4 linked regions of the Salinivibrio kushneri genome follow. Each later gene encodes a partner of the first gene's protein in a complex. Links are inferred from orthologs where the notes say so. Each region holds a gene or a part of one and is shown in the gene's direction. Other genes may lie near its edges. The genes, in order: dnaX, holA, dnaN and holB.

The links.
Region 2: the proteins of dnaX (region 1) and holA are in contact, whole or in part, in a cryo-EM structure (PDB 8GIZ), measured with the Escherichia coli proteins. The link is inferred for Salinivibrio kushneri from one-to-one orthologs.
Region 3: the proteins of dnaX (region 1) and dnaN are in contact, whole or in part, in a cryo-EM structure (PDB 8GIZ), measured with the Escherichia coli proteins. The link is inferred for Salinivibrio kushneri from one-to-one orthologs.
Region 4: the proteins of dnaX (region 1) and holB are in contact, whole or in part, in a cryo-EM structure (PDB 8GIZ), measured with the Escherichia coli proteins. The link is inferred for Salinivibrio kushneri from one-to-one orthologs.

Annotation. Positions count from the first base shown.
Region 1 is NZ_CP114588.1:904,362-912,137, forward strand. What follows is about bases 2,485-5,497. They hold dnaX (DNA polymerase III subunit gamma/tau), read left to right. Parts: upstream 2,485-2,859; coding sequence 2,860-5,136; downstream 5,137-5,497. Other genes in these bases: apt (adenine phosphoribosyltransferase), read left to right, coding at 2,485-2,802; N8M53_RS04465 (YbaB/EbfC family nucleoid-associated protein), read left to right, coding at 5,161-5,490; recR (recombination mediator RecR), read left to right, coding at 5,494-5,497. In the rest of the region: N8M53_RS04435 (porin), read left to right, coding at 1-135; N8M53_RS04440 (DUF2057 domain-containing protein), read left to right, coding at 224-871; N8M53_RS04445 (DksA protein), read right to left, coding at 1,005-1,388; N8M53_RS04450 (YbaN family protein), read left to right, coding at 1,812-2,219; more of apt, read left to right, coding at 2,257-2,484; more of recR, read left to right, coding at 5,498-6,102; molecular chaperone HtpG, read left to right, coding at 6,374-7,776. UniProt on the Escherichia coli protein: Part of the beta sliding clamp loading complex, which hydrolyzes ATP to load the beta clamp onto primed DNA to form the DNA replication pre-initiation complex.
Region 2 is NZ_CP114588.1:723,187-730,912, reverse strand. What follows is about bases 2,082-5,044. They hold holA (DNA polymerase III subunit delta), read left to right. Parts: upstream 2,082-3,033; coding sequence 3,034-4,056; downstream 4,057-5,044. Other genes in these bases: mrdA (penicillin-binding protein 2), read left to right, coding at 4,923-5,044; rlmH (23S rRNA (pseudouridine(1915)-N(3))-methyltransferase RlmH), read left to right, coding at 4,446-4,916; rsfS (ribosome silencing factor), read left to right, coding at 4,125-4,442; lptE (LPS assembly lipoprotein LptE), read left to right, coding at 2,411-3,034; leuS (leucine--tRNA ligase), read left to right, coding at 2,082-2,396. In the rest of the region: more of leuS, read left to right, coding at 1-2,081; more of mrdA, read left to right, coding at 5,045-6,803; rod shape-determining protein RodA, read left to right, coding at 6,800-7,726. UniProt on the Escherichia coli protein: Part of the beta sliding clamp loading complex, which hydrolyzes ATP to load the beta clamp onto primed DNA to form the DNA replication pre-initiation complex.
Region 3 is NZ_CP114588.1:139-7,864, forward strand. What follows is about bases 281-3,243. They hold dnaN (DNA polymerase III subunit beta), read left to right. Parts: upstream 281-1,193; coding sequence 1,194-2,294; downstream 2,295-3,243. Other genes in these bases: recF (DNA replication/repair protein RecF), read left to right, coding at 2,298-3,243. Outside these bases: more of recF, read left to right, coding at 3,244-3,377; gyrB (DNA topoisomerase (ATP-hydrolyzing) subunit B), read left to right, coding at 3,396-5,813; N8M53_RS00025 (VOC family protein), read left to right, coding at 5,974-6,351; N8M53_RS00030 (Hsp20 family protein), read left to right, coding at 6,549-6,986; N8M53_RS00035 (valine--pyruvate transaminase), read right to left, coding at 7,667-7,726. UniProt on the Escherichia coli protein: Confers DNA tethering and processivity to DNA polymerases and other proteins. Acts as a clamp, forming a ring around DNA (a reaction catalyzed by the clamp-loading complex) which diffuses in an ATP-independent manner freely and bidirectionally along dsDNA.
Region 4 is NZ_CP114588.1:1,716,136-1,723,897, reverse strand. What follows is about bases 1,042-4,040. They hold holB (DNA polymerase III subunit delta'), read left to right. Parts: upstream 1,042-2,044; coding sequence 2,045-3,037; downstream 3,038-4,040. Other genes in these bases: N8M53_RS08120 (TatD family hydrolase), read left to right, coding at 3,039-3,818; tmk (dTMP kinase), read left to right, coding at 1,410-2,048; mltG (endolytic transglycosylase MltG), read left to right, coding at 1,042-1,413. In the rest of the region: pabC (aminodeoxychorismate lyase), read left to right, coding at 1-403; more of mltG, read left to right, coding at 397-1,041; ptsG (PTS glucose transporter subunit IIBC), read left to right, coding at 4,432-5,862; N8M53_RS08110 (lysine exporter LysO family protein), read right to left, coding at 5,923-6,831; N8M53_RS08105 (HDOD domain-containing protein), read right to left, coding at 6,942-7,762. UniProt on the Escherichia coli protein: Part of the beta sliding clamp loading complex, which hydrolyzes ATP to load the beta clamp onto primed DNA to form the DNA replication pre-initiation complex.

The DNA of each region.
Region 1 (7,776 bases):
GATGACGTAACAGGTTATTACGCGAACGTAACTTATGCACTGCACAACAATGCAAAAGTATACGCAGAAGTTGGTGACAACGACGCTGATAACAACGATTGGGGTTATGTAGCAGGTATGGAAGTTAAGTTCTAATTGAGCTTATACCATCACTGCTAAACGTAGCACTGATTACAAAAGCCGCCTTAGGGCGGCTTTTTTATTATCACGATTTGGAGAAAAAATGAGAAAAGTAGTAGGCATGGGCTTGGTGCTCAGCACTCTTATAGCAGCGAGTGTGGTTAATGCGGCAGAAATTACCTCAGCACGTAATATTGAATTTGTGGTGGTTGATGGCAAGGAAATCAGTTTTGAAAACTGGGCACCGCAGCAGACGATTGAGCTAGATAACGGTACCCACCAATTAGTGATGCGCTTTGACGGAGAAGTAAAGAGAGGGAGCCAAAAGGTGATCTATACCTCTCGCCCGTATCTGTTTGAACTAGAGGTCGATGGGCGTAATGCTACTATCAATATTGACTCGAAATTGCGGGTAAAAAGCCAAGCCACCAGTTATTTTGACGGCACCCCGCAATGGCAAGCCGAGTTCGACAATGGTGATGTGATGCCTTTAGACGCTGTCGAGTTAAAAGGTGATGGGTTTGCCGCCTATGCAGACATGGAAGCGCTGGTGGCGGAGTATAACCGTGAGAATGGCATCATTATCGACCAAGGTGAGAGCAAGAACCTCAACGATGTATTGGTTGAGGTGGACGATCAAGGCCAAGCCTCAATTAAGGGTGACGCTTTGTCGCAGTTGAAGCTTTGGTACACCAAAGCCAGTGATCAAGAGCGTAAGTCGTTCCGTCGTTGGATTATTGACCAAGATTAATTGCCTAGTGTGATGGGTGGTCGTTAGTACCACGCGCTTGACAGCTTTAAACCGTCAATAAAAAACGCGCCCAGCTGATGCTGGGCGCGTTCCGTTTAAGCCACGATGAGACAAGCGAAAGTCAACCTCGCGATCACACGGTTTTACGTGCTCCTGCTGTGGCTCGGCGAGTGGCTGGATCGTGATGATAATAATTCGACGCACGACACTGCGGGCAGCGCTGCTCGGCGGCGTCTTTAATTAAATCATCCAGTGGAATCTCACTTTCACAATCGGCACACAAGCCATAAATCTCCAAATCCATGGCACATAAAGCCGCATCGACTTTTTCTAAACGTTCACCGAGGCATCGGATGGCACCAGGTACCCCTTGGCTCTCTTTAATCAGATCCGAAATGGTGAGGTTTTCGCAATGCTTGTCCCAGTCTTCACGCAATCGCGTGGTTAATGTTGCTACCAGTTCAGTGCGCTCGCGGTTAAGCTCACGCCCAAGCTGGGCAAGGGTTGTCGTATCCATGGTCAGTTCGCTTGATTGGCTAAAATGACTTTTATCATGACCCAGTTGCACAAGTTGTTACCCTGATGTAAATCAAGGATCCAGCTAAAACCTTACAAAGAGTCCGTTTTTAGCGGTGCTCACCTGAGCTATAGTAGCCGCTCACTGTTGTTATGCTGTTGTGAGTGAAGTAACAAAATGGAACACGATTTTAAAGAGCCTTATAACGTTAAGTATTTCATCGGCTTTCTGCTGGTCTTACTGATCCCGACCTTACCTGCCAGCCTCACGTGGCTTGGCATTATTTTTGGCGGCTAATCACCGCCTTATTCACTCACCGCGCCGCATTCCTTATTCGCCATCCTGTACCTGTCTTAACTCTGCCACTACACTAGTGAGAGTGAAAGAGAGCCACGAAAGCTCAACAAAAGGTCATTGGTTACTATGCAGCAAGCACCGACAGCCGCTTGGCGTTGGTTATGGAACGGATTAGGGTGGTTATGGGTCGCGCTGGGTGCGGCAGGGGCTTTTTTGCCTGTACTCCCTACCACGCCATTTTTGCTGCTCGCCAGTGGCTGCTTTATGCGTGGCTCTCCCCGCATCGCTAACTGGCTCCACGCCCATCCCACGTTTGGACCCATACTGACCGATTGGTACCAAAAGCGCGCAATTAGTCGCAAAGTTAAGCGGCGCGCGACGGTCATGATTGTGGCAAGTTTCAGTTTCTCCATTTATATCGTCGGTGCAATGTGGCTTAAAGGGCTACTCGTCATGTGTTTAATTGTGCTCTTGTGCTGGTTTCTCCGCCTACCTGAAACGGAATCTGTTGCTGGCTCGGCCGAAAATTCATAACATTGCTGTTTGCGTTTTTTATCGGCGAGAATTGGCCATGAGCATCGACAGCTTGAATGTCATCAAACAAAGTATTCAAACCATCCCAGATTATCCCAAGCCTGGCATCTTATTTCGCGATGTGACCAGCTTGATGGAAGACCCAGTTGCGTACCAAGCGACGATTGATGCCTTGGTAGCACAATACCGTGATCATGGGTTTACCAAGGTGATTGGCACTGAATCGCGCGGCTTTCTATTTGGTGCGCCACTGGCGCTGGCGTTAGGGCTGCCATTTGTGCCGGTTCGCAAACCTGGCAAATTACCACGCGCGGTGATCAGCGAGAACTATCAGCTGGAATACGGCGAAGATACCTTAGAAATTCACCGTGATGCGATCGACGAGGGCGATAAAGTGCTCGTCATTGACGATCTGCTGGCGACAGGTGGCACCATAGAAGCCACCGTGAAGCTGGTGCGCCGTTTAGGCGGTACCGTAGAACACGCCGGCTTTGTGATAAGCTTGCCGGATATCGGCGGTGAAGAAAAACTGGCCGCGCTTGGGATCAGTGTTTATAGCTTGTGCGAGTTTGCAGGCCATTAATGCCAGGCTATATGCAGGGTCCCGCGTTAGCAATAAGCATACAGGAAGCGAATTGACATGAGTTACCAAGTCCTCGCTCGCAAGTGGCGACCCCATAATTTTGAGTCTGTTGCTGGTCAAAGTCACGTGCTGACGGCCTTGGCCAATGCATTGGATCATGACCGCTTGCACCACGCATACTTGTTCAGTGGTACTCGCGGTGTGGGTAAAACCACCATTGCACGTATTTTTGCCAAAGGGCTTAATTGTGAACAGGGCGTGTCGTCATCGCCTTGTGGTCAGTGTTCAACCTGTCGTGAAATTGATGAGGGCCGGTACGTTGATTTGTTAGAAATTGATGCCGCTTCTCGTACCAAGGTAGAAGACACGCGAGAGTTGCTCGACAACGTTCAATACAAGCCAGCACGTGGCCGCTATAAAGTGTACCTCATTGATGAGGTACACATGCTGTCACGCCACAGTTTCAATGCATTGCTAAAAACGTTAGAAGAGCCGCCTGAGTACGTAAAGTTTTTATTGGCGACCACGGATCCACAAAAGCTACCGGTTACCATTTTATCGCGTTGCCTGCAATTTCATTTAAAGCACTTTGACGCCAGCCAGATTCAGACGCAGCTAGAGCATATCCTTGGTCAAGAAGGGGTCGAGGCAGAATCACGTGCTTTAATGCTATTGTCACGGGCTGCGGAAGGCAGTATGCGCGATGCCTTGAGCTTAACCGATCAGGCGATTGCGCTCGGTAATGGACAAATTAGCACCCAAGCAGTGGCAGAGATGCTAGGGACCCTGAGTACCGATAACGCACTCTTACTCCTTGAAGCCTTGGCGAACCATGATGCGGTCGAGTTGATGAACATGCTGGCGCAAATTGCGCACGTCGGGGTGGAATGGGATGGCTTACTCAAAGAGTTAGCCAGTCAGCTTCACCATGTCGCGTTGGCCCAAGCACTGCCTCAGACACATGATGATGACAGTGGGGAGCAAGCACGGATTCACGCCTTGGCCTCGCGACTTTCGCCACAAGATGTGCAGCTGTGTTATCAAATGGCACTGCAAGGGCGACAAGACCTGCCTTATGCCCCTGATGGGCGGGCCGGTCTAGAAATGGTCTTGCTGCGTATGTTGGCGTTTCAGCCGGTCAAAACCGTGCCGTATGAACCGGCTACTATATCAGTGCCGGCAAGCGATCCCGCTTCTGAGTCAAAGCAGCCGGTAAAAAAAGATCCCTCGCAAGCACTGAACGCGTTGAAAGCGCAGGTCTCATCGGCCAATGTGGCGCCGCCAAACCAAGGGCCTTCAGACCATGCGCCCCAGGGGCATGAGGCACAACAGAGGCCCATGGGCGATACTCCGATGGATAAGAGCCAGTACACGCTGGAAAGTCGCCAAGATATCAATGACACACATGCGCCAGCGCCTCAGCAGCCGATGGCAAAGACTGGCACGGAGGTGCCTAGCGCAGATGCATCTGGTAGTGGGGCTCGTGAAGCGAGTGTCGCCGAGCAGAGCCAACCGGTGGCCGATGATTCGGTGCCTGATCCAGCGACACCCCCCGCGAGTCAGTCATCGGCCTCTTCGCCTGCCTCTAGCCTTATTCAGGCGCGTAATCAGTTGCGTAGTCGTATGAAGCGTCAAGTTGATCAAACGGGGAGCAGTGTAAAAAAGGCGGGACGGACACCGGCCAAGACTGATGCGTTATCTGTGCTCGATCGCGTAGCGACAGCGGCAGAGAGTGCATCGCCTGTGTCCGCCCCGGTGCACCAATCGGGCAATTCGACGTCAGCACCAAAGCAAACATCGCATGGAAGTGAGGTATCGTCAGAGCCTTATCAATGGCGCCCTACCCAGCCCGTGCAACAATCGCCTGAGGTTGCACCAACCCTGACACCTAAGTCGATAAAGCAGGCGTTAGAGCATGAAAAAACGGCTGCTATGCGTGACAAACTGGTGCAGGAAACCAATGCGCAAGATCCTTGGTGTGCGCTGGCAGACAGCTTAGAGGTGGAGCGGTTGGTCAAGCAAATGGCGCTCAATGCGGCGATGTCGCAGCAAGGTGAGCAAGTACAGCTTATCTTGCGCCCAGATCAATCGCACCTTAATACCGAAAAAGCCCAGCAGCAATTGACTCAGGCCTTGACGACAGCGCTAGGCGCCCCCATAACCTTGGAGGTGCAGCTCGGGGAAGCGGGAATCACACCTTTAGAGCGGCGCGAGCAGCTCTATCAACAAAAATTAGCGCAGGCGACACACAGCCTGCATAATGATCCGAATGTGACTTTTATTCTTCAACGCTTTGCGGCGGAGTTAGAAGAAGACAGCATTCGACCAATTTAAGACACCTAACCAAGAGAGAGAATTATGTTTGGTAAAGGCGGCATGGGTAACATGATGAAGCAGGCGCAGCAAATGCAGGAGCGCATGCAGAAAGTACAAGAAGAAATTGCCAGCATGGAAGTGACGGGCGAAGCGGGCGCAGGCATGGTGAAAGTCACCATGACAGGCAGCCACAGCATCCGTCGTGTCGACATCGACGATAGCCTGATGGAAGATGATAAAGACATGCTGGAAGACTTGATTGCGGCTGCATTCAACGATGCTGCCCGTCGTGTTGAGGAGCAACAAAAAGAGAAAATGGCAGAAGTGACAGGTGGTATGCAGTTACCACCAGGCATGAAAATGCCATTTTAATCTATGCGCACCAGCCAGTTACTTGAACAACTGATGGACTCGCTGCGTTGCTTGCCAGGCGTTGGCCCTAAATCAGCGCAGCGGATGGCCTACCACCTATTGCAGAGAAACCGCCAAGGTGGACTGGCTCTCGCGCAAGCGTTGAGCACGGCAATGACAGACATTGGCCACTGCAGCCAATGTCGAACCTTTACCGAGCAAGACGTGTGCGCGATTTGCGATAACCCGAAACGCCAAGAAACCGGGTTGATTTGTGTAGTTGAAAGCCCAGCAGATATTGCGGCCGTCGAGGCTACCGGCCAGTACTCTGGGCGGTACTTTGTCTTGATGGGGCATTTGTCCCCCCTTGATGGCATTGGCCCGGCAGACATTGGCCTTGATGTGTTGGAAAAGCGTTTGCAACACGAACCGATTCAAGAGCTTATCTTAGCGACTAACCCGACGGTGGAAGGCGAGGCCACGGCGCAATACATCGCTGAACTTTGCCAAGAGCACCAAGTGGGTGCCAGCCGAATTGCGCATGGCGTGCCAATGGGAGGCGAGCTTGAACTGGTCGATGGCACCACGCTGTCTCACTCAATTATCGGCCGCCAGCAGTTAAAGTATCGCTAAATTGTTTGACGAGCCCTCAACGGTGGGTGAACCTCCTTACTCGGCGATACAGCGCCAACAGCGTGATTGACCCTCAAAAGCCTAGCCTCTGGTTAGGCTTTTCTTTTTCTATTGCCTATCGCTTTAATACTAACTGGCTTTTATTTGACCACCTAGGCCTTGAAAGCGTGTAACAGGATCCCTATATCCAAAAGAACTGAATACGAATTCATTGTAACGTGGGCATCGAGCCCACGTCGCCATTAATCCTCATAGTGTTAGGTAGATTGACATGAGCGTGAAAACCCCAGAAAAACATCAGTTTGGTTCAGATACGTCCAAGTTACTGCAGTTGATGATCCACTCTCTCTACTCAAACAAAGAGATTTTCCTGCGAGAGCTAGTGTCAAACGCGTCAGATGCCGCTGATAAGCTGCGTTTTAAAGCGTTGTCCGCCCCTGAGCTTTATGAAAATGACGGTGACCTGCGCGTTCGCCTTTCCTTTGATAGTGACGCCGGTACGTTGACTGTCTCAGACAATGGTATTGGTATGAGCCGTGATGATGTCATCGCCAACCTCGGTACCATTGCCAAATCGGGCACAGAAGAGTTTCTTAAACAGCTTAACGAAGATCAAAGCAAAGACTCGAACCTGATTGGTCAGTTCGGGGTCGGCTTTTACTCTGCCTTTATTGTGGCTGACAAGGTAACTGTACGCACTCGTGCGGCGGGTCTTGCTGCCAACGAGGCAGTGCAGTGGGAGTCAACCGGTGAAGGTGAGTATACCCTAGAGCCTATCAGCAAATCTGACCGTGGCACTGAGATTACGCTGCACCTTAAAGACGACGAGAAAGAGTTCCTCAATGATTGGCGCCTACGTGAGGTGATCGGTAAATACTCCGACCATATCGGTATTCCGGTAGAAATGTGGACGCAAGAGAAAGACGAGGAAGGTAATGAGACGGGCGAAGGTAAGTGGGAGCAAGTCAACAAAGCGCAAGCGCTTTGGACTCGCGCTAAGTCCGATATCTCGGCAGACGAATACAAAGAGTTCTATAAGCATGTGTCGCATGACTTTGCCGAACCGCTGACGTGGAGCCACAACCGTGTAGAGGGTAAAAACGACTACACCAGCTTGCTGTATATCCCGTCAAAAGCCCCTTGGGATCTTTACAACCGCGAGCACAAACATGGGCTGAAACTCTATGTACAACGCGTCTTTATCATGGATGATGCGTCACAGTTCATGCCAAGCTACTTGCGCTTTGTCCGTGGTTTGATTGACTCTAACGATTTACCGCTTAACGTTTCGCGTGAAATTCTGCAAGACAACAAGATCACGCAGTCACTGCGCGGTGCGTGCACCAAGCGTGTGCTGTCGATGTTAGAAAAGCTGGCTAAAAACGATGCGGAGAAGTATCAGACGTTTTGGCGTGAATTTGGCTTGGTGATGAAAGAAGGGCCGGCGGAAGATTTCAGCAATAAAGAAAAAATTGCTGGCTTGCTGCGCTTTGCATCAACGCATGAAGACAGCGCTGAACAAACCGTCTCCTTGGCCGACTACGTGTCGCGCATGAAAGAAGAGCAAGACAAAATCTACTACATCACCGCGGATAGCTATAATGCGGCGAAACACAGCCCGCACTTGGAGCAGTTTAAAGCCAAAGGCATCGAAGTTATCTTGATGTATGACCG
Region 2 (7,726 bases), 180 kb from region 1 along the record:
TCATCTCGCGTTATCAGCGCCTGCAAGGCAAGAATGTGATGCAGCCTATTGGTTGGGACGCATTTGGTTTGCCTGCAGAAGGGGCCGCCATCAAAAACAAAACCGCCCCTGCGCCTTGGACTTACGAAAACATTGATTACATGAAAGGCCAGCTGAAAATGCTGGGCTTTGGTTACGACTGGGATCGCGAAGTCGCGACCTGTAGCCCTGATTACTACCGCTGGGAGCAAGAATTCTTTACCACGCTTTATAACAAAGGCTTGGTCTACAAAAAAACCTCGTCAGTGAATTGGTGTCCACACGATCAAACCGTGTTGGCGAACGAGCAGGTGCATGAAGGCTGCTGCTGGCGTTGTGACACCCCTGTGGAGCAAAAAGAAATTCCACAGTGGTTTATCAAGATCACCGATTATGCAGAAGAGCTGCTGCAAGACATCGACAAACTGGATGGCTGGCCAGAGATGGTAAAAACCATGCAGCGCAACTGGATTGGCCGCTCAGAAGGCGTTGAGCTGACCTTTGACGTGGAAGGTGAGCACCCTGCACTGGATGTGTACACCACCCGTCCTGATACCTTAATGGGCGTGACCTATGTCGGCATTGCCGCCGGTCACCCACTGGCCGATGCCGCGGCCAAGAACAACCCAGCCTTGGCTGAATTTGTACAAGAGTGCCGTAACACCAAAGTGGCGGAAGCTGAGCTTGCCACCATGGAGAAAAAAGGCATGGCAACCGGCCTGTACGCGACCCACCCCCTTAATGGCCGTCGCGTGCCTATCTTTGTCGCCAATTTTGTCCTGATGGACTACGGTACTGGTGCGGTCATGGCCGTGCCTGCCCACGACCAGCGCGACTTTGAGTTCGCCAGCAAGTACAGCTTGGATATTGAGCCGGTGATCCTGGACGAAAATGGCAACGCGCCTGACTTGTCTGAGCAAGCACATACCGAAAAAGGCAAGCTATTTAACTCCGGTGAATTCGATGGCTTAGACTTTGATGCCGCGTTTGATGCGATTGCCGCCAAGCTTGAGTCTTTGGGCAAAGGCAAGAAAACCGTTAACTTCCGTCTTCGTGATTGGGGCGTTTCTCGTCAGCGTTATTGGGGCGCACCTATCCCTATGCTGAACACCGAAGACGGTGACGTGGTGCCAGTCCCGACGGATGAACTGCCCGTGATCCTGCCAGAAGATGTGGTGATGGATGGGGTACAAAGCCCGATTAAAGCGGACAAACAGTGGGCGCAAACCCAATACCAAGGCAAGCCTGCACTGCGTGAAACCGACACCTTCGATACCTTTATGGAATCGTCTTGGTACTATGCGCGCTATTGCTCGCCACAAGCCGATCAGATGCTCGATCCAAGTGCTGCCAACTACTGGCTACCTGTGGATCAATATATCGGCGGCATTGAGCACGCCTGTATGCACCTTCTTTACTCTCGCTTCTTCCACAAGTTGCTGCGTGATGAAAACATGGTCGATAGCGACGAGCCGTTTAAGCAACTGCTCTGTCAGGGCATGGTGCTGGCTGATGCTTTCTATTACACCGATGATAAAGGTGTGCGCGTATGGGTGTCACCAACCGAAGTCACCGTCGAACGTGACAGCAAAGGCCAAATTGTTAATGCGGTAGATAGCCAAGGCAATGCGGTTACTCATGCGGGCATGACCAAGATGTCGAAGTCGAAAAACAACGGCATTGACCCGCAATTAATGGTAGAAAAATACGGCGCCGATACGGTACGCCTGTTCATGATGTTCGCCGCGCCCGCGGATATGACCCTAGAGTGGCAAGAATCAGGGGTCGAGGGCTCACATCGCTTCTTGCGTCGCGTATGGAAACTGGTTTACGAGCACAGTCAGCAAGGGCCTGTCGTGGCACTGGATGCTAGCGCACTCAACAATGAGCAAAAAACGCTGCGCCGCGAGGTGCACAAAGCCATTGCCAAAGTCAGTGATGACATGGGTCGCCGTCAAACCTTTAACACCGCTATCGCAGCGATTATGGAGCTGATGAACCGATTGGTAAAAGCGCCACAGCAAAGTGAACAAGACCGCGCGGTGCTCGACGAAGCCCTTAAAGCCGTGGTATTGATGCTTTATCCCATCACCCCACATATCTGTTTTAGCCTGTGGAATGCACTGGGCGAGACTCACATCGACGATGCGGCGTGGCCACAAGCCGACGAAGCAGCCATGGTTGAAGATGAGAAACTGATCATCGTCCAAGTTAACGGTAAACTGCGCGCCAAGATCACCGTCGCCGCTGATGCGGAGAAAGAGGCCGTAGAAGCCCAAGCGATGGCGGATGAAAACGTGGTGAAATTTACCGAAGACAAAACCGTGCGCAAGGTGATTTACGTGCCTGGCAAGCTGGTTAACATTGTTGCCAACTAACAAGGAGCGATGGAGTGAATCTGTTTAAGACAATGCTTCGCTCCCTGCTTGTCGCGATGGTCTGTTTGACCATCGCGTCTTGCGGGTTTGCCTTACGCGGCAGCTACAATCTGCCCGATGAGGTTGATAAGGTCTCATTAACCAGCTTTGACCCTTACGGCGAGCTCACCCGGCAAATGCGAAATGCCTTGCGTCAACACAAGGTCGATCTTGTCTCTCCTTCCAAGGAGGTGGCCAATATCCACTTGCTCGGTGAAAGCAATAGCGAAAAAACGCTATCGCTTTACCAAAACAGCCGCGTGGCGGAGAAAGAGTTTCGCTATGTTGCCCGTTATCGCGTCACGATCCCCGGTAAAGGGAGTTATAGCTATAACACCACTTTAAGCCGTAACTTTCTTGATAACCCACTGACAGCGTTGGCAAAGTCCGTTGAGGAAGATAAATTGGTCGCTGAGATGCGTACAGAGGCCACTCGTCAAATCATGCGTCAACTTTCCCAGCTAAAAGGCGATATTGCTGAGTTTGAGCGCCAGCAGGCCGAACAAGCGGCGATGAAAGATCTCGAGCAAGGTGACACGCCGACTAAGCCAGACGTTATCATTGAAACGCGACAAACCGAAACGAACCCCGCGCAATGATGAGAACCTACCCCGACCAATTGGCGCAGCAGCTCAGCCAGCCACTGCGCCAATGCTATTTGGTCTTTGGCTCCGACCCACTACTCAAGCTAGAAGCACGAGACGCTATCTCACAGGCGGCTCGCGCCCAAGGCTTTGAAGAGCATCATAAATTTGTTATTGATGGACAGCTCGACTGGCAAGAGATAATTGACTGCTGTCAAGCGCTTAGCTTATTTGCGTCTCGACAGATCATTGAGCTGACTTGTCCGGAAAACGGTTTAACCAGCGCACAGACTAAACAGCTGACCGAACTGGCGACTTACCTACACCCTGATGTGCTCTTGTTGGTTCAAGGGGAAAGACTCAATAAAAAACAAGAAAGCGCCAAATGGTTTTCAGCGCTCGCCCAACACGGCTTATACGTGGTGTGTAATACCCCGGATGCCCGTCAACTCCCGCGTTTTATTGAGCAACGGTGTCGCCAGTTAGGGCTAAAGCCAGACCAACCTGCGCTACAGTTGTTAGCACAATGGCATGAAGGAAACCTCCTCGCCTTAGTGCAAAGTCTGCATATCTTGCAGCTACTTTATCCTGATGGGGCACTCACCTTGCCTCGTATCGAGAGTTCGCTATCGCGCCATCATCACTTTACCCCCTTTCAGCTCACCGATGCGCTGCTAGCAGGAAAAGCACAACGCGCACAGCGGATACTTGATCAGCTTCATGCTGAAGGTGAAGAGCCCACCCTCCTTTTAAGACTGATCCAAAGGGAGCTAAAGCAGTTGTACACCATTCACGAGCAAGGACAAAAAGGCAGACCGCTGAATGCCATCTTTGACCAATTCCGTGTGTGGCAAACACGTCGTCCCATGCTCACTGCCGCTCTCAATCGGCTTAACAAAGCCCGATTGACCGCACTGCTGCGCCGCTTAGCGCAGGTAGAAGTCAGACTAAAAACGGATTTTGGTAGCGACCCTTGGCCGGATTTGCAGTATTTTTGTGCACTCATGTGCCAAGCGTCCGAACCACTGGCTCCCTAGCGTGTCCAAAGGGTTAGCAAATGGTATACTGGCCTAATAAGACCATCAGCAACACATAGAGGTTTTCTTTGCAAGCTAACGAGTTAAAACAGTTTGTGACCGATAAGGTCGATGAGTTAAAAGCCAGCGATATTGTGACCCTGGATGTACGTGATAAATCATGCATTACCGACTTTTTAGTGCTGTGTACCGGCAACTCCCGCCGTCACGTTGCCTCCATCGCCGAACATGTGTGTGAGCAGGCCCAAGCCGTTGATATCGACTCGCTCGGCACAGAAGGGCAAGATGACAGCGAATGGGTTGTGGTTGATTTAGGTGACGTCATGGTGCACGTCATGCAAGAAGAGCAACGCCAGCTCTATCAATTGGAAAAGCTCTGGAACTAAACCATGAAAATCCAATTGATTGCGGTCGGCAATAAAATGCCTAAATGGGTAGAGCAAGGCTTTGAAGAATACCAACGCCGCTTTCCGAAAGACATGCCACTCGAGCTGATTGAAGTGCCAGCCGGCAAGCGTGGCAAAAATGCCGACATTGCCCGCATCTTGCAAAAAGAAGGGGAAGCCATGCTGGCGGCGGTCAGTCGTGGCAGCCGCATTGTAACACTCGATATTCCCGGCAAGCCTTGGGATACACCGCAATTGGCTAACCAATTGGAAAAGTGGAAGCTTGATGGCCGCGATGTCGCCATTTTGATCGGTGGGCCAGAAGGGCTCGCGCCACAGTGTAAAGCCGCCGCCGAGCAAAGCTGGTCACTGTCACCACTGACCCTCCCCCACCCGCTAGTGCGCATCATTATGGCCGAGAGCCTGTATCGCGCGTGGAGCTTGACCACCAATCATCCGTATCATCGAGAATAAGCAAAGATGAAGCGCCAACGAGTTGAAATCCGAGACCACAGCGCCGAGGCGGCCTTGTTTGTACGACGCGCTATCGTCTGTTTTGTCGGTATTATGGCGCTGGTTGGGGTGCTCCTGACTAACCTTTATCATATTCAGGTGACCGAGCACCAAGACTACCAAACACGCTCGAACGATAACCGTATCAAAGTTGTCCCCGTCGCCCCTAACCGCGGGCTTATTTACGATCGCAACGGAAAGTTACTGGCTGAAAACCGCCCCGTTTATCACTTAGAAGTGACCCCTGAACAAGTCGATGATATGCCGGCAACCCTGGCTCAGCTAAAAGACTTACTTTCATTGACCGACAAAGACATTACGCGCTTCCAGAAAGAGCGTCGCCGCTCGCGACGTTTTAATGCCGTGGCATTGAAAACTCAGCTCACCGACAAAGAAGTCGCGATTTTTTCCGCGCACCAGCATCAGTTTTCTGGGGTGGAAATCAAAGCCTACTTAAAGCGCCATTATCCCTATGGTGACGCACTCACCCATGTGCTCGGATATGTCGCCAAGATTAATGATCGCGATATTGCCAAGCTAAGACAAAAAGGGGTGCTCAATAACTACAAAGCAACCCGAGATATTGGCAAGCTAGGGATTGAAAAATACTACGAGTCAACACTGCATGGTAAAGCCGGCTACCAAGAAGTTGAGGTGAACAGCCGTGGCCGTGTGATACGTACACTTAAATATGTACCGCCGCAGCCGGGCAAAGATCTGATTCTTAACCTCGACATTGACCTGCAGCTCTATGTGCGCGGCATCCTTGGGGATCGCAGAGGTGCAGTGGTCGTCGTCGACCCTGACACCTCGGGTGTCTTGGCCATGGTCTCCACCCCAAGCTATGATCCTAACTTATTTGTGCACGGTATTTCTGGCAAGCAATACCGGCAGCTGCTGAACGATAAAGATCGTCCCTTGGTAAATCGCGCCACTCTTGGCATTTATCCCCCCGCCTCGACGGTGAAACCTTTCATTGCTGTCGCCGCTTTAGAAGAAGGTGTGGTCACCACCAAAACCACGCGTAATGACCCAGGTTATTGGCGGATCCCCAACTCAGACACTCGCCCCTTCCGCGATTGGCTGCCGTGGGGCCACGGACGCGTAAACATCGTGCAATCGATCGAGGAGTCAGTTGATACCTTCTTCTATCAAATTGCTTATGACATGGGGATCGATAAACTCTCTATGTGGATGGAAAAGTTTGGCTTTGGCCAATACACAGGCATCGACATTCAAGAAGAAAGCAGCGCTAATATGCCTAACCGCGAATGGAAGATGAGCCGCTACCGCCAACCTTGGTACAAAGGTGACACGATTCCAGTCGGGATTGGACAAGGCTATTGGACGGCAACCCCGATGCAGATCGTTAAAGCATTAACGGTGCTGATCAACCGTGGCGAAGTCAAAGCGCCCAAACTATTAAACAAAACACGCGATGAACACGGCACCCACAAGCCCGACGCCGAGCCCTTTCCTCCGATTAAAGGCGTCGACGATAAATATTGGGATGTTGGCCTCAAAGGCATGCAACTGGTTAACCACGGCCGCAAAGGAACCGCGCGTCGTTCATTCCGTTCAGCGGAATATTTATCTGGCGGGAAATCAGGTACCGCGCAGGTATTCGGGCTGGGTGAAGACGAAGAATATAACGCGGACGAAATTGCTGAACACCTGCGAGATCATGCACTTTTCATCGGTTTTGCGCCCTTTGAAAGCCCAGAAGTCGCTGTCTCTATGGTACTCGAAAACGCTGGCGGTGGTTCGAGCAACGGTGGCCCTATTGCCCGCCGCATCTTCGACCATATTTTGTTAGAAGACAAAGAGACAAAAGAGGCTAAACAATGAGTTCACTTGCCCAAGTCAGCGCGAAACGCTCTTTGTTCGATCGCTTGCACCTCGACTTGCCGATGCTCGTCGGTATTCTATTACTCATGGGCTTCGGGCTTGTGGTGATGTATAGCGCCAGTGGGCAAAGCATGGTGATGATGGAACGCCAGGCCATTCGTATGTTATTGGCTTTGGCTGTCATGTTCGCCCTTGCCCAAGTACCGCCTCGTCACTATGAATTTTGGGCGCCGTATTTGTATGCGATCGGTGTGGTGTTGCTGGCCGCCGTTTTGTTGGTGGGCGAGACCGCAAAAGGGGCACAACGTTGGCTCGATCTCGGTTTTGTCACTTTCCAGCCATCAGAGATCATTAAACTTGCGGTACCGCTCATGCTGGCGCGCTTTATTGGCAAAGACCCGCTCCCCCCCAAGTTTACCCACTTGCTGATTGCGCTGGTGTTACTGTTTGTTCCCACTATTATGATTGCCAAGCAACCCGACTTGGGAACATCAATACTGATTGCCGCCTCAGGGGTGTTTGTTTTGTTTCTGGCCGGGATTAGCTGGAAAATTATTACAGCAGCAGTGATTGCGCTTGCCAGTTTTGTCCCTGTGCTTTGGTTTTTCCTGATGCACGACTATCAGCGCACCCGCGTACTCACCCTGTTTAACCCAGAGTCCGATCCCTTGGGGGCGGGCTATCATATCATTCAGTCTAAGATTGCTATTGGTTCTGGTGGCTTAAGCGGCAAAGGCTGGTTGCAAGGGACACAGTCCCAATTGGAGTTTCTCCCTGAGCGGCACACCGACTTTATTTTTGCCGTCATCGCTGAAGAGTGGGGGTTGATTGGTGTCTGCGTGTTGCTGGCTTTGTATCTCTTTTTGATTGGCCGAGGGCTGATGCTCGCCAGCCGCGCCCAAACGGCATTTGGCCGAATGATG
Region 3 (7,726 bases), 910 kb from region 1 along the record:
GACGTGCCCATGCTGCGCTTTGAGGTAGGTAGCAAACCGGTTGCAGCAACGCCACAAGCTGCCCCTGCCGGCCCTGCCGCTGCGCCCGCACCGCAACAAGCGGCACCCGCGCCGCCGCAAGGACGAGTCTGGGAGCCTGCTCCTTCTCCGGTGCAATCGGATGTTAATCATCGCTCCAACGTTAACCCCAAACACAAGTTCAACAACTTTGTTGAGGGTAAATCTAACCAGTTAGCCTTGGCGGCCGCGCGTCAGGTGTCAGATAACCCGGGGGCAGCCTACAACCCGCTTTTTCTTTATGGCGGCACGGGCCTTGGTAAAACGCACTTGTTGCATGCGGTAGGCAATGCGATTTCCGATCGTAAAGCGGATGCGCGCGTGGTGTATATGCACTCAGAGCGTTTTGTACAAGATATGGTAAAGGCGCTACAAAACAACGCGATTGAAGAGTTTAAGCGCTATTACCGCAGTGTTGATGCGCTACTCATTGATGACATTCAATTTTTCGCCAACAAAGAGCGCTCGCAGGAAGAGTTTTTCCACACCTTTAATGCCTTATTGGAAGGGAATCAGCAAATTATTCTCACCTCCGATCGGTATCCCAAAGAAATCAATGGGGTGGAAGATCGTTTGAAGTCGCGTTTTGGTTGGGGGCTGACAGTGGCCATTGAGCCGCCTGAGCTGGAAACCCGGGTGGCGATTTTGATGAAAAAAGCGGAAGACCACGCTATTCGCTTGCCCGATGAAGTGGCGTTCTTTATCGCTAAGCGTCTGCGCTCAAACGTGCGTGAACTTGAGGGGGCGCTTAACCGCGTGATCGCTAACGCCAACTTTACCGGCCGTGCGATTACCATTGATTTCGTGCGTGAAGCGCTGCGGGATCTGCTCGCCTTGCAAGAAAAACTGGTCACCATTGATAATATCCAGAAAACCGTGGCTGAATATTATAAAATCAAGATGGCAGACTTGTTATCTAAGCGTCGCTCTCGTTCGGTGGCGAGACCCCGCCAGATGGCGATGGCGTTAGCAAAAGAGCTGACCAACCACAGTTTACCGGAAATCGGTGATGCATTTGGCGGTCGTGACCATACCACCGTATTACATGCTTGTCGTAAGATTGAGCAGCTACGTGAAGAAAGTCACGATATTAAAGAAGACTACTCTAACCTGATTCGAACGTTGTCGTCCTAATTATGAAATTTACTCTTACGCGTGAGCAATTACTTCAACCGCTTCAGCAAGTCTCTGGGGCGTTAGGCGGGCGTAGCACCTTGCCAATCCTAAGTAACCTTCTGATTAACGTTGCCGAGCAGCAACTAAAACTGACGGCGACCGATATGGAGGTTGAGCTTAATGCCACCGCACCGCTGGACGGTGAGCACCTTGATGGGGCAATCACGGTGCCTTCGCGTAAGTTTATGGACATTATCAAAGGTCTCCATAGCGAAGCCCGCATCACAGTGGCACTAGAGGGCGACCGCGTCGTGGTGCGCGCAGGGCGAAGCCGCTTCACCTTATCGACTCTTCCAGCCACCGATTATCCTAATATCGAAGACTGGCATGCCGAAGTGAGCTTACAAGTGCCACAAAGCAAGCTGGGGCATCTAATTGACGCCACGCAGTTCTCGATGGCTAACCAAGATGTGCGCTATTACCTCAATGGGCTTTTGTTCGAAACGGACGGACAGACATTGCGTACAGTCGGCACTGACGGTCACCGAATGGCGGTATGTCATTTGGCGATGGAAGAAAGTCTGCCGGCTCAACAAGTGATTGTGCCACGAAAAGGGGTAAGTGAACTCGCGCGTTTGTTGGATGACAGTGAGCACCTCGTTAATATCCAAGTCGGCGCATCGAACATTCGTGCGGTGGTGGGCAATGTTACCTTCACCTCTAAATTGGTTGATGGGCGCTTCCCTGATTATCGCCGAGTGCTGCCACAATCCACTTCTCGAACGCTTGAGGTCGACTGTGCTGAGCTCAAGCAAGCATTGTCATTAGCAGCGGTATTATCGAACGAGAAATTTCGCGGCGTGCGAATGAATATTGAAGGTAGCGAGCTGCGTATCTCCGCCAATAACCCTGAGCAAGAAGAAGCGGAAGAGTTTTTGGAAGTCGACTACCAAGGCGAGCCGATTGAGATTGGCTTCAATGTCAGTTACGTACTTGATGTGCTCAATGTTTTACGTTGTGACAAGGTGCGTTTTTCGATGACAGACGCGGTGGGCAGTACCTTGATTGAGGACTGTGATCGCGAGGACGCCATGTATGTTGTGATGCCAATTCGCCTCTAGGTTATGGCGCTATCACGACTGGTCGTCCACGACTTTCGAAATATTGAAGCCTGCGATATTGAATTGTCGTCAGGCTTTAACTTTTTAATTGGCCCCAATGGCAGTGGTAAAACCAGTGTATTGGAAGCCATTCACTTTCTCGGCCATGGGCGCTCTTTTCGCAGCGCCCTCAACAGCCGCGTAATCCGTCATCAGCAACCTAATCTTACGGTACATGGTCGCGTAAAAACGCAAGATGGGATCTTGCTTCCGGTCGGCATTCAAAAGCGCCGAGATGGCAGTGCAGATGTTAAAATCGGTCAAGAAAAAGGGCAAAAGCTGGTGGCCCTGGCCAAAGTGCTGCCATTGCAACTGATCACCCCGGAAGGATTTGAGTTGTTAACCGATGGGCCCAAGTTTCGTCGTGCGTTTATTGATTGGGGCGTGTTTCATTCTGAGCCAGGTTTTTTTGAAGCTTGGACGCGCGTGAAGCGCCTGACGAAGCAACGCAACGCGGCATTGAAAACAGCGCGCCACTATGGCGATATTCAAGTATGGGATACGGAATTAGCGCGGCTTGCCGAGCAAATCAGTGCATGGCGGCAAGCCTACGTTGATGCGGTTGCTGCGCGAGCAACCGCATTATGCCAAGCATTTCTCCCCGAGTTTTCCATCCAGTTTCGTTTTTACCAAGGATGGGAGCGAGGCGCAGACTATCAGGCATTGTTGGCGGCGAATTTTGAGCGCGACCAGCAGATGGGATACACGGTGTCAGGGCCGCATAAAGCGGATTTGCGCATCAAGGTGGCAGGTACGCCGGTTGATGATGTGCTATCGCGCGGACAGTTAAAACTCATGGTGTGTGCACTTCGGCTTGCACAAGGCCAGTTGTATAGTGAGGGGCAAGGTATCGCGTGTATCTACTTAATAGATGACTTTGCCTCCGAATTAGACAGTCGCCGGCGAGCACTATTGGCCAGTGAGTTGACCCGTATCGGGGCTCAGGTTTTTGTTAGCGCCATTAGTGCCGATCAAGTCGCGGAAATTTGCGACGAAAATAGTAAGATGTTTCATGTGGAACATGGCAAAATTAACGCAGGATAAATAAGCGAGAGTAACTCAATGTCCAACGAATACGATTCATCGAGTATCAAGGTACTGAAGGGCTTGGATGCCGTGCGTAAGCGTCCGGGAATGTATATCGGCGATACCGACGATGGTACCGGCCTGCACCACATGGTGTTTGAGGTGGTCGATAACTCGATCGATGAAGCACTGGCCGGACATTGTAATGATATCGTGGCGACCATCCACGAAGATGGCTCGGTATCAGTGCGTGATGATGGCCGTGGCATCCCTGTGGATATTCATGAGGAAGAAGGTGTATCGGCCGCACAAGTGATCATGACCGTCCTCCACGCTGGCGGTAAATTTGATGACAACTCTTACAAAGTGTCTGGCGGCCTTCACGGGGTTGGGGTGTCGGTGGTCAACGCCTTGTCAGAGAAATTGGAACTGACTATTTGGCGTAATGGCCATGTCCATCAGCTCAACTTTGCCCACGGCGAACCGTTAGGGCCGCTGGCTGAAATGGGTGAGACCGACCAAACCGGTACCCGTATTCGTTTCTGGCCAAGTGAAGAGACTTTCTCTGATATCAACTTTAACTATGACGTGCTTGCCAAGCGCTTGCGTGAGTTGTCTTTCCTTAATTCGGGTGTCTCCATCAGGCTGATTGATGAGCGCGAAGAAGACAAAGCGGATCACTTTAAATATGAAGGCGGCATCCGCGCGTTTGTTGAACACCTCAACAACAAGAAAACCTCCATCCACCCATCAGTCTTCCATTTTGAGCATACTCGAGAAGATGGCGTTAGCGTTGAAGTAGCAATGCAGTGGAACGATGGCTATCAAGAAAACATCTACTGCTTTACCAACAATATTCCGCAGCGCGATGGCGGTACTCACCTTGCTGGTTTTCGTGGCGCATTGACACGTACGCTCAACAGCTTCATGGACAAAGAAGGTTACTCTAAGAAAGCCAAAGCCGCGACGTCTGGCGATGATGCCCGTGAAGGCTTGACCGCGGTGGTCTCGGTGAAAGTACCGGATCCTAAGTTCTCAAGCCAGACCAAAGACAAGCTGGTGTCTTCAGAAGTGAAGTCTGCGGTTGAATCCGCCATGAGCAGCCACTTGTCAGACTTTCTCATTGAGCACCCTGCCGATGCGAAAGTCGTGTGTACTAAGATCATCGACGCTGCCCGTGCGCGTGATGCGGCACGTAAGGCACGTGAAATGACCCGCCGTAAAGGTGCGTTGGATTTAGCTGGCCTTCCCGGTAAGCTTGCCGACTGCCAAGAAAAAGATCCTGCATTATCTGAACTCTACATTGTGGAGGGTGACTCGGCAGGTGGGTCGGCTAAGCAAGGGCGTAACCGTAAGAACCAGGCAATCTTGCCTTTGAAAGGTAAGATCCTCAACGTGGAAAAAGCCCGCTTTGATAAAATGCTGTCCTCGCAAGAAGTGGCAACGCTGATCACGGCAATGGGGTGTGGCATTGGCCGTGAAGAGTACGATCCAGATAAGTTGCGTTATCACAGCATCATTATCATGACCGATGCGGACGTCGACGGCTCACACATTCGTACCTTGCTGTTGACCTTCTTCTATCGCCAAATGCCAGAGTTGATTGAACGAGGCTACATCTATATTGCTCAGCCACCGCTTTATAAAGTGAAAAAGGGCAAGCAAGAGCAATACATTAAAGATGATGAGGCGATGGAGCAGTATCAGGTCGCATTGGCGTTGGAGAATGCGTCATTGTTCGTGAACCCAGATGCGCCAGCGATGCACGGCGAGTCACTCGAAAAATTGGTTAAAGAGTACAACGGTGTGCTTAAGCTGATCCAGCGCATGAAGCGTCGTTATCCCGCCGCGCTACTCAATGAGCTACTTTATCAACCACGCTTGTCAGTCGACGAACTACGCGACGAGTGGGCGGCTAAGCAATGGGTAGAAAACATTGTTGGGATCTTGAATCGCAAATCAACGGGTGAAAGCCAGTATCAGGCATCATGCCGACTTGATGAAGAACATCAAGTATGGGTGCCTGAGCTGGTGGTGCGCACGCACGGTGTTGATTACAAGTACTTGGTGAGCTATGACTTCCTGAACTCGAAAGAGTACGGCCGAATCGCCAGCTTGTCAGAAACTTTGAATGATCTCTTGGATGAAGGGGCGTATGTTAAGCGCGGTGAACGCACGCAAGCGGTAGAGAGCTTCGAGCAAGCACTTAATTGGTTGATCAAAGAGTCAACCCGTGGTGTGTCTCGTCAGCGCTATAAAGGTTTGGGTGAGATGAACCCTGAACAACTTTGGGAAACCACCATGGATCCTGAAGGTCGCCGTATGATGCAGGTGACCATTCAAGATGCGGTAGCGGCAGACGAGCTGTTTACCACCTTGATGGGTGATCAAGTTGAGCCACGTCGTGCCTTTATCGAGAATAATGCACTGAAGGTCGAAAATCTCGATGTGTAAGTGATAAATTAATTATTTATCAATAACTAAGGCCAGCATTGCTGGCCTTTTTCATGTCTGTTTGGGAGAAAAATCGCAATACATAACTGTTTTTATATACAGTGTTTTTGTGGGTGGGTAGACTCAATAGCTCCGTAATGACAAAGTGATAGGAAGCCTGATGTCTATAAAAACGCGTGCTAATCTCCAACTGGTTTATGTGTCTAATATTGACCGTTCCGTGAGTTTCTACCAGCAACTGTTTCAGTGTGAGCCAGTGTTTACCAGCCCAAGATACGTCGCCTTTTCTGCCTCTGAGCAGGGCGATGCTTTGTTCGCGTTGTGGACCGGCGGCGAGCAGCCCTCACCATCAATCACACGACTAAGCGAAATTGGCATTATGGTGCCCACCAATGATGACGTTGATGCCGTTTTTGACCAATGGTCGAACAACCTAACCATCAATGTTGTTCAACCTCCTTACGATGATGTGTTTGGCCGAACCTTCGTGATTCAAGATCCTGATGGGCACTTAGTGCGCGTGGCACCGCTCGATTAGTACTATGCGCTAGGGGAGAGTGGTTAGATATCGAATAGTACGCCACTCACGACAGCAAAAATTTTACTATCAGCCATTGAAATCAATTTGCGCAACCCTATATAGAGTAATGAGGCGATGCCATTGGGTCGCCGGGGGCTTGTCCAAAAAGGAAAGCCGTAGATAACATTTTATTGCTTCATAGGAAGGGTAAGATTATGCGTAATTTTGATTTCTCTCCACTCTATCGTACTGCAATTGGCTTCGATCGTTTATTCGATCTGGTTGAGAACAGCAACACCAATAATGCGGGTGGATTTCCTCCTTACAATATTGAGCAAAGCCAAGAAAACCAATATCGCATTACCATGGCGGTGGCAGGCTTTAGCCAAGATGAAGTGGATATCACTCAGCAGAAAAATAGCCTAATCGTCGCCGGTAAAAAGGGCGCACGTAACCAAGATACGAAGTTCTTGTATCAGGGCATTGCTGAGCGTGACTTCGAACGCAAGTTCCAGCTTGATGATCACATCAAAGTGACGGGGGCCAACATGGAAAACGGCATGCTGCATATTGATTTAGTGCGTGAGGTGCCTGAAGAGGAAAAACCTCGTCGCATCGAAATCGGTAGCCGTTTACTCGAAAACGCTGAGTAAGTGTCGGCCAGAACGATACGAAAAGGAGAGGGCAGCATGGCTGCCCTTTTTGTTGCTTGGTTGTTCAATATGTTGTCGCGCGTAAAGGGTACACTAAAGACTGGTATTAATTGGACGCTTCCACTGTAATCGCTGCACTGATTCTTACCCCGACGTTAGCAGGTTCCACGTGAAACCTCTTCTATATTCTATGCCGGTCAACGTACGGGTGGATGGCATCTTTTCTTTCAGTTTCTTCACTGTGCTTCCTCCTGTATTTACTGAGTACCCATGCTCATCGACAAAAATAGTTGGTTGGTCGTATAGAGTGAAGAAGATGCTGGCTCATATAGCAATTACTACACCTGATGCTCCGAGTGTCATCAGACATTATTGCTTTTCCTATAATTGCCCTAGTATGGGATTAACGATGAGAAGGCAAGTGAGGATTGCATCAAAAGCACATGTTTGCCAGTGGTCAATCTGCGTAGTTGGCGTGGGATAAGAAGTGGAGTAGTAAGGGAAGTATGAACTACATATGGATAGATGAAGGCTGAAGTGGCTAAGCGCCTAGTCTCCATCATTCTCTAAAACAATCGAAATGAACGTTACGACGTTACCGCAGTGCTGGTAGTGATATATGACAAGCAAGAGAGGTTTCACGTGGAACACTATTGTCCAATGGTTCCACGTGAAACATGTTAGCCTTCTTGATAAGCGCGAGCGACTTCTTCAGCAATAACATCAATGCCTTTCTGCAT
Region 4 (7,762 bases), 810 kb from region 1 along the record:
TGCGGGGCTTAAACATCTCAACCGGTTAGAACAGGTGCGTCTAAAGCTGGCACTGGAAGACGCGGAGGCCGATGATTTCGTGGTCGCGGACATGTTTGGCAACCTGGTTGAGACCTCGGCGTCCAATCTTTTCTGGTGCCAAGATCATGTCATTTATACACCTGATTTGGCATACGCCGGTGTGGCGGGACTGATGCGAGAAAAAGTGATGGCCGTGATTGAAGGTTTCACGGACTACCAATGTAAAACGGTCGCGGTCGATGAGACAGCGCTGTGGCGTGCCGATGAAGTGTTTATTTGCAATGCTTTGATGAAGGTGGTGCCAGTGACAGCCATCAATGAAACAAGTTATAAAACGCATACGCTGACAAGGCGATTACAACAGAGGTTAAACGCGTGCTAAAAAAGCGATTTTTGGGGCTGATGAGCGTATTGATGGCGATAGTTTTGGCCTCGGTCGCTGGGGTGCTTTGGCAAACGAAGGCGTTTATTTCCACGCCGTTATCCTTGCAGACGCCTCAGCTATTCACTGTACCTAGCGGTGCACATTACCATAAGGTCATTGCAAAATTTGAAGACAACGGTTGGATGGCATCAAGCATCTGGTCGAAGTTTGCGCCACGGGTTTATCCAGAGCTGACTCGGGTGCAAGCGGGCACCTTTCAGATTCAACCGGGACAAACGTTAGCGGAGGCATTCGCAACGCTGCGTTCAGGCCAGCAATATCAAGATGAGATCACCTTTGTTGAAGGGAGTACGTTTGCCCAGTGGCGCAAGCAAATCCAATCGGCCCCGCACCTTGAACAAACATTAACTGGGATGCGTGAGGCCGCCATTGCCGACGCGTTAGGGATCAGTCACGATAAACTAGAAGGATTACTGCTCCCTGAAACCTACGCCTATGATGTGGGTGATACTGATATAGCATTGTTACAACGCGCCAAGCGTGCAATGGAAGCGACCTTAGATCAGGCTTGGCAGCAACGCATTGATGACTTACCGATAGATACGCCTTATGAACTATTGATATTGGCCTCCATCATTGAAAAGGAGACCGCAGTAGCGAGTGAGCGGGAACAGGTCGCGTCGGTGTTCGTGAACCGGCTGCGACGTGGTATGCGTTTGCAAACCGATCCGACCGTGATTTATGGCATGGGTGATAAGTATGAGGGCAATATTCGTAAGCGTGACTTGCGCACACCGACCCCCTACAACACCTATGTGATTAATGGCTTGCCACCGACGCCGATCGCAATGCCAGGTAAAGCGTCAATCTTTGCCGCTGCGCAGCCAGCAAAGACGGATTACTACTATTTTGTCGCCACGGGTAAAGGCGGCCACCAATTTTCTACCACCTTGGCCGAACACAATCGAGCCGTGCGTGATTACTTAAAAGTGTTGAAGAATCAATGAAGAACCATTTCATCGTTGTAGAAGGCCTCGAAGGTGCGGGCAAAAGTACGGCCATCAATCAGATCAAACAGGTGTTGCTCGATGTCGGCATCAAAGATGTGATCACCACGCGAGAGCCCGGTGGTACGCCGCTTGCTGAACAGTTGCGCACGCTTGTCAAACAAGGTCACCCGGATGAACCGCTCACTGATAAAGCCGAGCTTCTCATGCTTTATGCCGCCCGAGTACAGCTTGTCGAAAATGTGATTAAACCCGCCCTGGCGAAGGGTCAATGGGTGGTGGGTGATCGTCATGATATGTCATCACAGGCATACCAGGGTGGGGGACGTGGTATGGACACGTCGCTGATGCAGAGCCTAAAAGAAACGGTATTGGGGGAGTTTGCTCCCTCACTAACATTGTATATGGACATCGATCCGGAAGTAGGCTTAGCGCGTGCGCGTGGCCGCGGTGATCTGGACCGGATTGAGAAAATGCAACTCGATTTTTTTGAGCGCACGCGAGCCCGCTATCTGGCATTGGCAAACGACGATCCCAGTGTGGTGGTGATTGATGCGGGCCAGTCGCTAGACAACGTGACTGCTCAGATTAAGACGGCACTAGAAAACTGGCTTAAGCAGCAGACAGGCGTATGAGTGACAAGATAGGATTGGCATACCCCGCGCCTTGCGTTTATCCCTGGTTTGAAGGGGTTTGGGGGCATTGGCAGCAGCTATTGGTGAGTGCAAGGTTCCCGCATGCGCTCTTGTTGGCCGCGCCCCCAGGCAGCGGCCGTCGCGCGTTGATCAGCCAGCTTGCTAAGGTGAGGCTGTGCAGCGATCAAGCCGATAGCGCTTGTGGTCATTGTCATCATTGTCAGCTTTTCGCGGCGGGTAACCATCCTGATATTCACTGGCTAGCCCCCGAGAAACCGGGCAAGCAGATTGGTATCGATGCAGTCCGCAAGGTGCAACGACAAGCGCTGGAAACGTCGCAATTGGGTGGGGCGCGCTTTATTGTCATAGAGTGTGTCGAGCGTTTAGGGGAAGCCGCGGCCAATGCATTGCTTAAATCGCTAGAAGAGCCACCTTCAGGGTGTTACTTCGTATTGCTGACAGACTCGCTGGATAGCCTACTCGCGACCATTGTCAGTCGCTGTAGTGTGTGGAAGGCACCGCAGGCGGAGGCTGAAACAGCCAAGGCATGGATCGAGCAAACATTGCAGCGTTCGGTGCCAGACCATGCGGTGGGTTTATATCGTGGCGCTCCCTTGGCCGCCAGCGACTTTGTGGCATCGGGCGGGTTAGATCATCACCATGCTGTGGTGGAGGGCTTTTCTACCTATGTGCGTGAGAGAACGGGCTTATTTGACACTATTGAGGTCTTAGTCTCACACTACCCTGCTTCATTGAACTGGCTCAGTTATTTTCTGCTTGATGTACTCAAATGGCGTCAAGGCGTGGAGCAGACCATTGTGCACCGGCATCATCACCAACGGGTTGCGGAAGTGGCCAATGCACTGACCACCCAGCAAGTTCATTCATTATTACGCGCGCTGCATCAATTACAGCGTCAGTTACAAACTCATACAGGGCTAAATACCGAACTGGTAGTTAGCCAGTGGCTATTATCGATTGGAGAATAACGTGTTAATAGACTCTCATTGCCATCTCGACAAACTGGATTACGACTCGCTGCACCAGAATGTTGCCGATGTTTTAGATAAAGCGCAGGCAAGGGGCGTCGACTATTTCCTTTCGGTGGGGGTAACGCTAGATAGTTTTCCGGCGATGCTAGAGATGATCCGACCTTACCCGCATGTTTTTGCCTCATGTGGCGTGCACCCTTTGGATATTGAAAATGGTTTCGATTATGACCGGCTGAAAGCCTTAGCCGCTGATGAGCGTGTCGTCGCGGTGGGAGAGACAGGGCTGGATTACCACTATCAGCCAGAACTTGCTGAGCAGCAGCAAGCGATCTTCCGTCAGCATGTCCGCCTCGCGGTTGAGCTCAACAAACCCTTGATTATCCATACTCGCGCAGCACGTGAAGACACGCTTGCGATTTTACGTGAGGAAGGCGCTGAGCGCGTCGGGGGTGTGCTACACTGCTTTACAGAAAGCTATGAGATGGCAGAGGCGGCGATTGAACTCGGTTTCTACATTTCAATTTCTGGGATAGTGACGTTCAACAAGGCCACAGAGCTGAAAGATGTGGTGCGTCGTATACCGCTTGAACGCCTGCTGGTTGAGACAGACTCGCCTTACTTGGCACCTGTTCCACATCGTGGCAAGCAAAACCAGCCAGCTTATGTGAAAGAAGTTGCTGAGTACGTCGCGATGTTAAAGGGTGAATCGGTGGAAACGGTCTGTGAGATCACCAGCCGTAACTTTTTTGCGCTTTTTTCTGGTGCAAACCCGCAATAATTCAAGTCGCCCGACAACCTTGTCGGGCGTTTTTCTTACTTAGAGCGTCGCGCTCTTCCCGCCGTAAGAAAACACTGCTTTTTGATTTCATTGGCGTTGATATGGCGTCACCCCGTCTGGTTAACTCGGCGTCATTTTTTGGTTATATTTGCAACAAAATAACGGATTGATATCGCTAACCTCTCAAACTTGATCTCGCGCAATTTTACATCTACCTTTCTGAAATTATTAATAATTATCCACCTAAAACGATCGCATTACGTGCTGTATTAATTCGTTACGTAAAATAACGTTAGGAGTGAAGGGGTTGCTATTTTTTTGTTCCTGTCGTTTCCCTATGGAATAGATTTTTTGTCATTTTAAATCATGATCTTATGCTAGTTTTTGCTGTTTTTGTCGCCAATTCTAATTGTGATCTATATTTACTTTTTAATCAGTAAAATCGTCACTGATAGGCAAGGTGATGATTCGCCCCTTATAGTTTGGGTGAGTTCAATAATCACAAATCGTTTGTGCTCTCGGCGCCTGTGGTATCGGTTGGCCTCTTGCGGGGGAATCGGAAGGTTAGTCCGGCGAGACACATTGTTAAACGTCCTTGTCAGGAGCAAGAACTATGTCAAAAAACCTCTTTGCTAACCTGCAAAAAGTCGGTAAAGCGCTGATGCTTCCAGTATCTGTGCTTCCGGTCGCAGGTATACTTTTGGGTGTTGGTGCTGCCAACTTTAGCTGGATGCCAGATATTGTTTCGCACATGATGGAACAAGCTGGTGGGTCTGTATTTGGTCAAATGGCCTTGCTGTTCGCCGTCGGTGTGGCCCTTGGCTTCACCAACAATGATGGTGTCTCGGGTCTGTCTGCCATTGTCGGTTACGGCATCATGGTGGCGACACTGGATGTCATGGCACCGGTAATGGGCGCTGATGTCATCAAAACAGGGGTACTTGGTGGTATTCTTGCTGGTGGTGTCGCTGCGTGGACGTTTAACCGCTTCTACACAATTCAACTGCCTGACTACCTTGGTTTCTTTGCCGGTAAACGGTCGGTGCCAATCATTACAGGTTTCATCTCTATCGCGCTTGGTGTGATCCTTTCTGTTATCTGGCCACCAATCGGCAGTGCTATCGCATCTTTCTCTCACTGGGCAGCGACACAAGATCCTGTGACCGCATTTGGTATCTACGGTGTGGTAGAGCGTGCACTTATTCCATTCGGTCTACACCACATCTGGAACGTGCCTTTCTTCTATGAAGCGGGTAGCTGTGTGAACAACGCAGGCGAGCAAGTAAACGGCATCATGACCTGTTTCTTGACCGCAAACGATGCAACGCGTGAAGCGGGTAACGGCTTTGGTCAGCTAGCAGGCGGCTACTTGTTCAAAATGTTTGGTCTCCCTGCGGCGGCATTTGCTATCGCACACTCTGCCAAGCCAGAAAACCGTGCCAAAATCATGGGTATCATGGCATCTGGTGCACTGACTTCATTCCTGACGGGTATCACTGAACCTATCGAGTTCTCGTTCCTGTTCATCGCGCCAGTGCTGTATGGTATCCACGCTATCATGGCGGGTGCGGCGTATGTTCTGACTAACGCACTGGGCGTTGTTCACGGCCATACCTTCTCGAACGGTTTCATCGACTTCATCGTGCAAATGCCACGTGCTGAGAACGTGACCACCCTTGTACTTCTGGGTCTTGGTTATGCGGTACTTTACTACATCGTGTTCCGAGTAGTTATTCGCGCCCTTGACTTGAAAACGCCTGGTCGTGAAGACGAAGCGGTCGCTGATGTATCAACCGCAACAGGCTCTGAGCTTGCCGGTGACTTGGTAGCGGCATTCGGTGGTAAAGACAACATCACTGGTCTTGATGCGTGTATCACTCGCTTACGTGTCTCAGTGGCTGACACTGAAACGGTTGATCAAGACAAGCTCAAGCAGCTAGGTGCAGCGGGTGTGGTTGTGGTATCCGGTGGCGTACAGGCTATCTTCGGTACCAAGTCAGACAACCTGCGTACTGAAATGGATAACTGGATGCGCAGCCAATAATTGCATGCGCTAAGTCAGTAAACGTAAAAAGGGGTAGCATCTTGCTACCCCTTTTTTTGTTCAACTAGCACCGAGCGAGAGAAAGAACAGCATCAAGACGGGCACCAACAAGCTAAGTATGAAACCACTGACAATCGCAATCGGTACACAGCGAATTCCGCCCGTGCTTTGAATAATCGGTAAGGTGAAATCCATCGCAGTGGCACCACCATAACCAATTGCGGTGAGCGGGTAGCGCCGAATGAGTATTGGAATAATCATAATCGCGACCAGTTCTCGCGCGAGTTCGAGAATAAATGATGCGCCGCCGTAGACCGGCCCCAGTCCGTCACCCATCAAGATCCCCGCCAACGAGTACCATCCGAACCCGGACGCCATCGCTAACCCGTGATGATAGGGAATATCTAGCCACCACGCTGCTAGCAAGCCACCGGGCAAGGAGGTAGCGACAACGAGGGCGGCAATCATTAGTCCACTTTTATTGAGAATGATTTGCTTCAGCGTCATGCCACTGTTGCGTAGCTGAATCCCAATCAAAAAGAGTAAAAGTAATAAAATACCTTCGCTGGCCGTATCGACCCAAGAAAGATCTTGATTGAGTAATAGCCCGACGGTTAAGCCAACGGCCACAGCGGCAATCAGCTTACCCGACTCTGACATCATGGCACTAAGGGTCAGCTTATGTTGGTGGCCATGGGTCTCGGTTGGGAAGAGTTTATCGAGAACAGGCAGGGCAAGCAGATTGGCCGCGCCAATACAAATAAAGAAAGTGGCAGCGAAATATAAAATGGTAGAAATATGTCGCCCGAGATTATCTAAGCCTGCAAGGCTTAAGCCCATCAACACTAAAATGACCATCACTAGCCGCATCGTCAGGGTATTGACCGCGTTGAGGTAGCGCGTCTGCTTAATGGGGATTAAATAGCCGATAATTAGCGGCGAAAAGATGAGTAGCATCCCTGAAAACATCTGATTTTGCTCGGTGTTAAGAAAGTAGAGCTTGAGGTTATCAACCGGTTAATAGGTGGGTCAATAAAATCAGACAAGGGTGGTTAAAGAGAAGACCACCCTAGTTTACGTCAGATACTGCTCGCGTCCATGACTTGGTTGAGCTGACGAGAGAATTCTTTTTCATCGAGGTTGGATAGCTCATATAAAGCTTCTGCGCCTGGTGCAGTGATTTCCACCTCATGTTCCTCTATCGCGTCATCTTGATTGCGAAACATTAACAAGTGATTCGCCATTCTCGCGATATCTAAATAGGTGATATCGGGACGCGGCTTGGTGTAAAGCTTGTTGTTGATAGCGACTTCGATAAAATCACGGTCAAACTGCCACTGTTTAAGCACAAGACGGCTACAGTCACCCGCCAGTGAGAAGAAGACGCGCTCTGCAATGTCAAATTTTAGATAGTGGCCCTGATTAATAAAGCGCTGAAACTCGCCAATCACGCTGTATAAACCAATATCCGCGAGCAAACCCACAATCAGTGCTTTTTCGGGCTCCACTGAAAGCGGCTCATCACAGTAGTTTCTGACTTTTTGCGTCACCAGTGCCATCGCAGCGGCAAGTTCACGGGATTTTTGCGCACTTTGTTTCAATAGCGCATTGCAGTCCTTAGAAAATGTGGCATCACTCTTGAGCTGGTAGACGGCGGCGGCCGTGATGATACCTAAAACGCGATCAACGCCAAGCCGAGAAACGGCGGTTTGAACATCTTTACATTGACCTGTGGCGCGGGGGGCAAACAAAGCGGAGTTTGCGGCTTTAAGCACGGCCCCACATAAGCTCGGATCTTCCAACAAGAGGTTCGCAATATCCCGCATGGTGGTATCCGATCGCTTGCTGGCGCGTTGTATTGACAGAACAGCATCCGGTAAAGGGGGTAGGGAGAGACGAT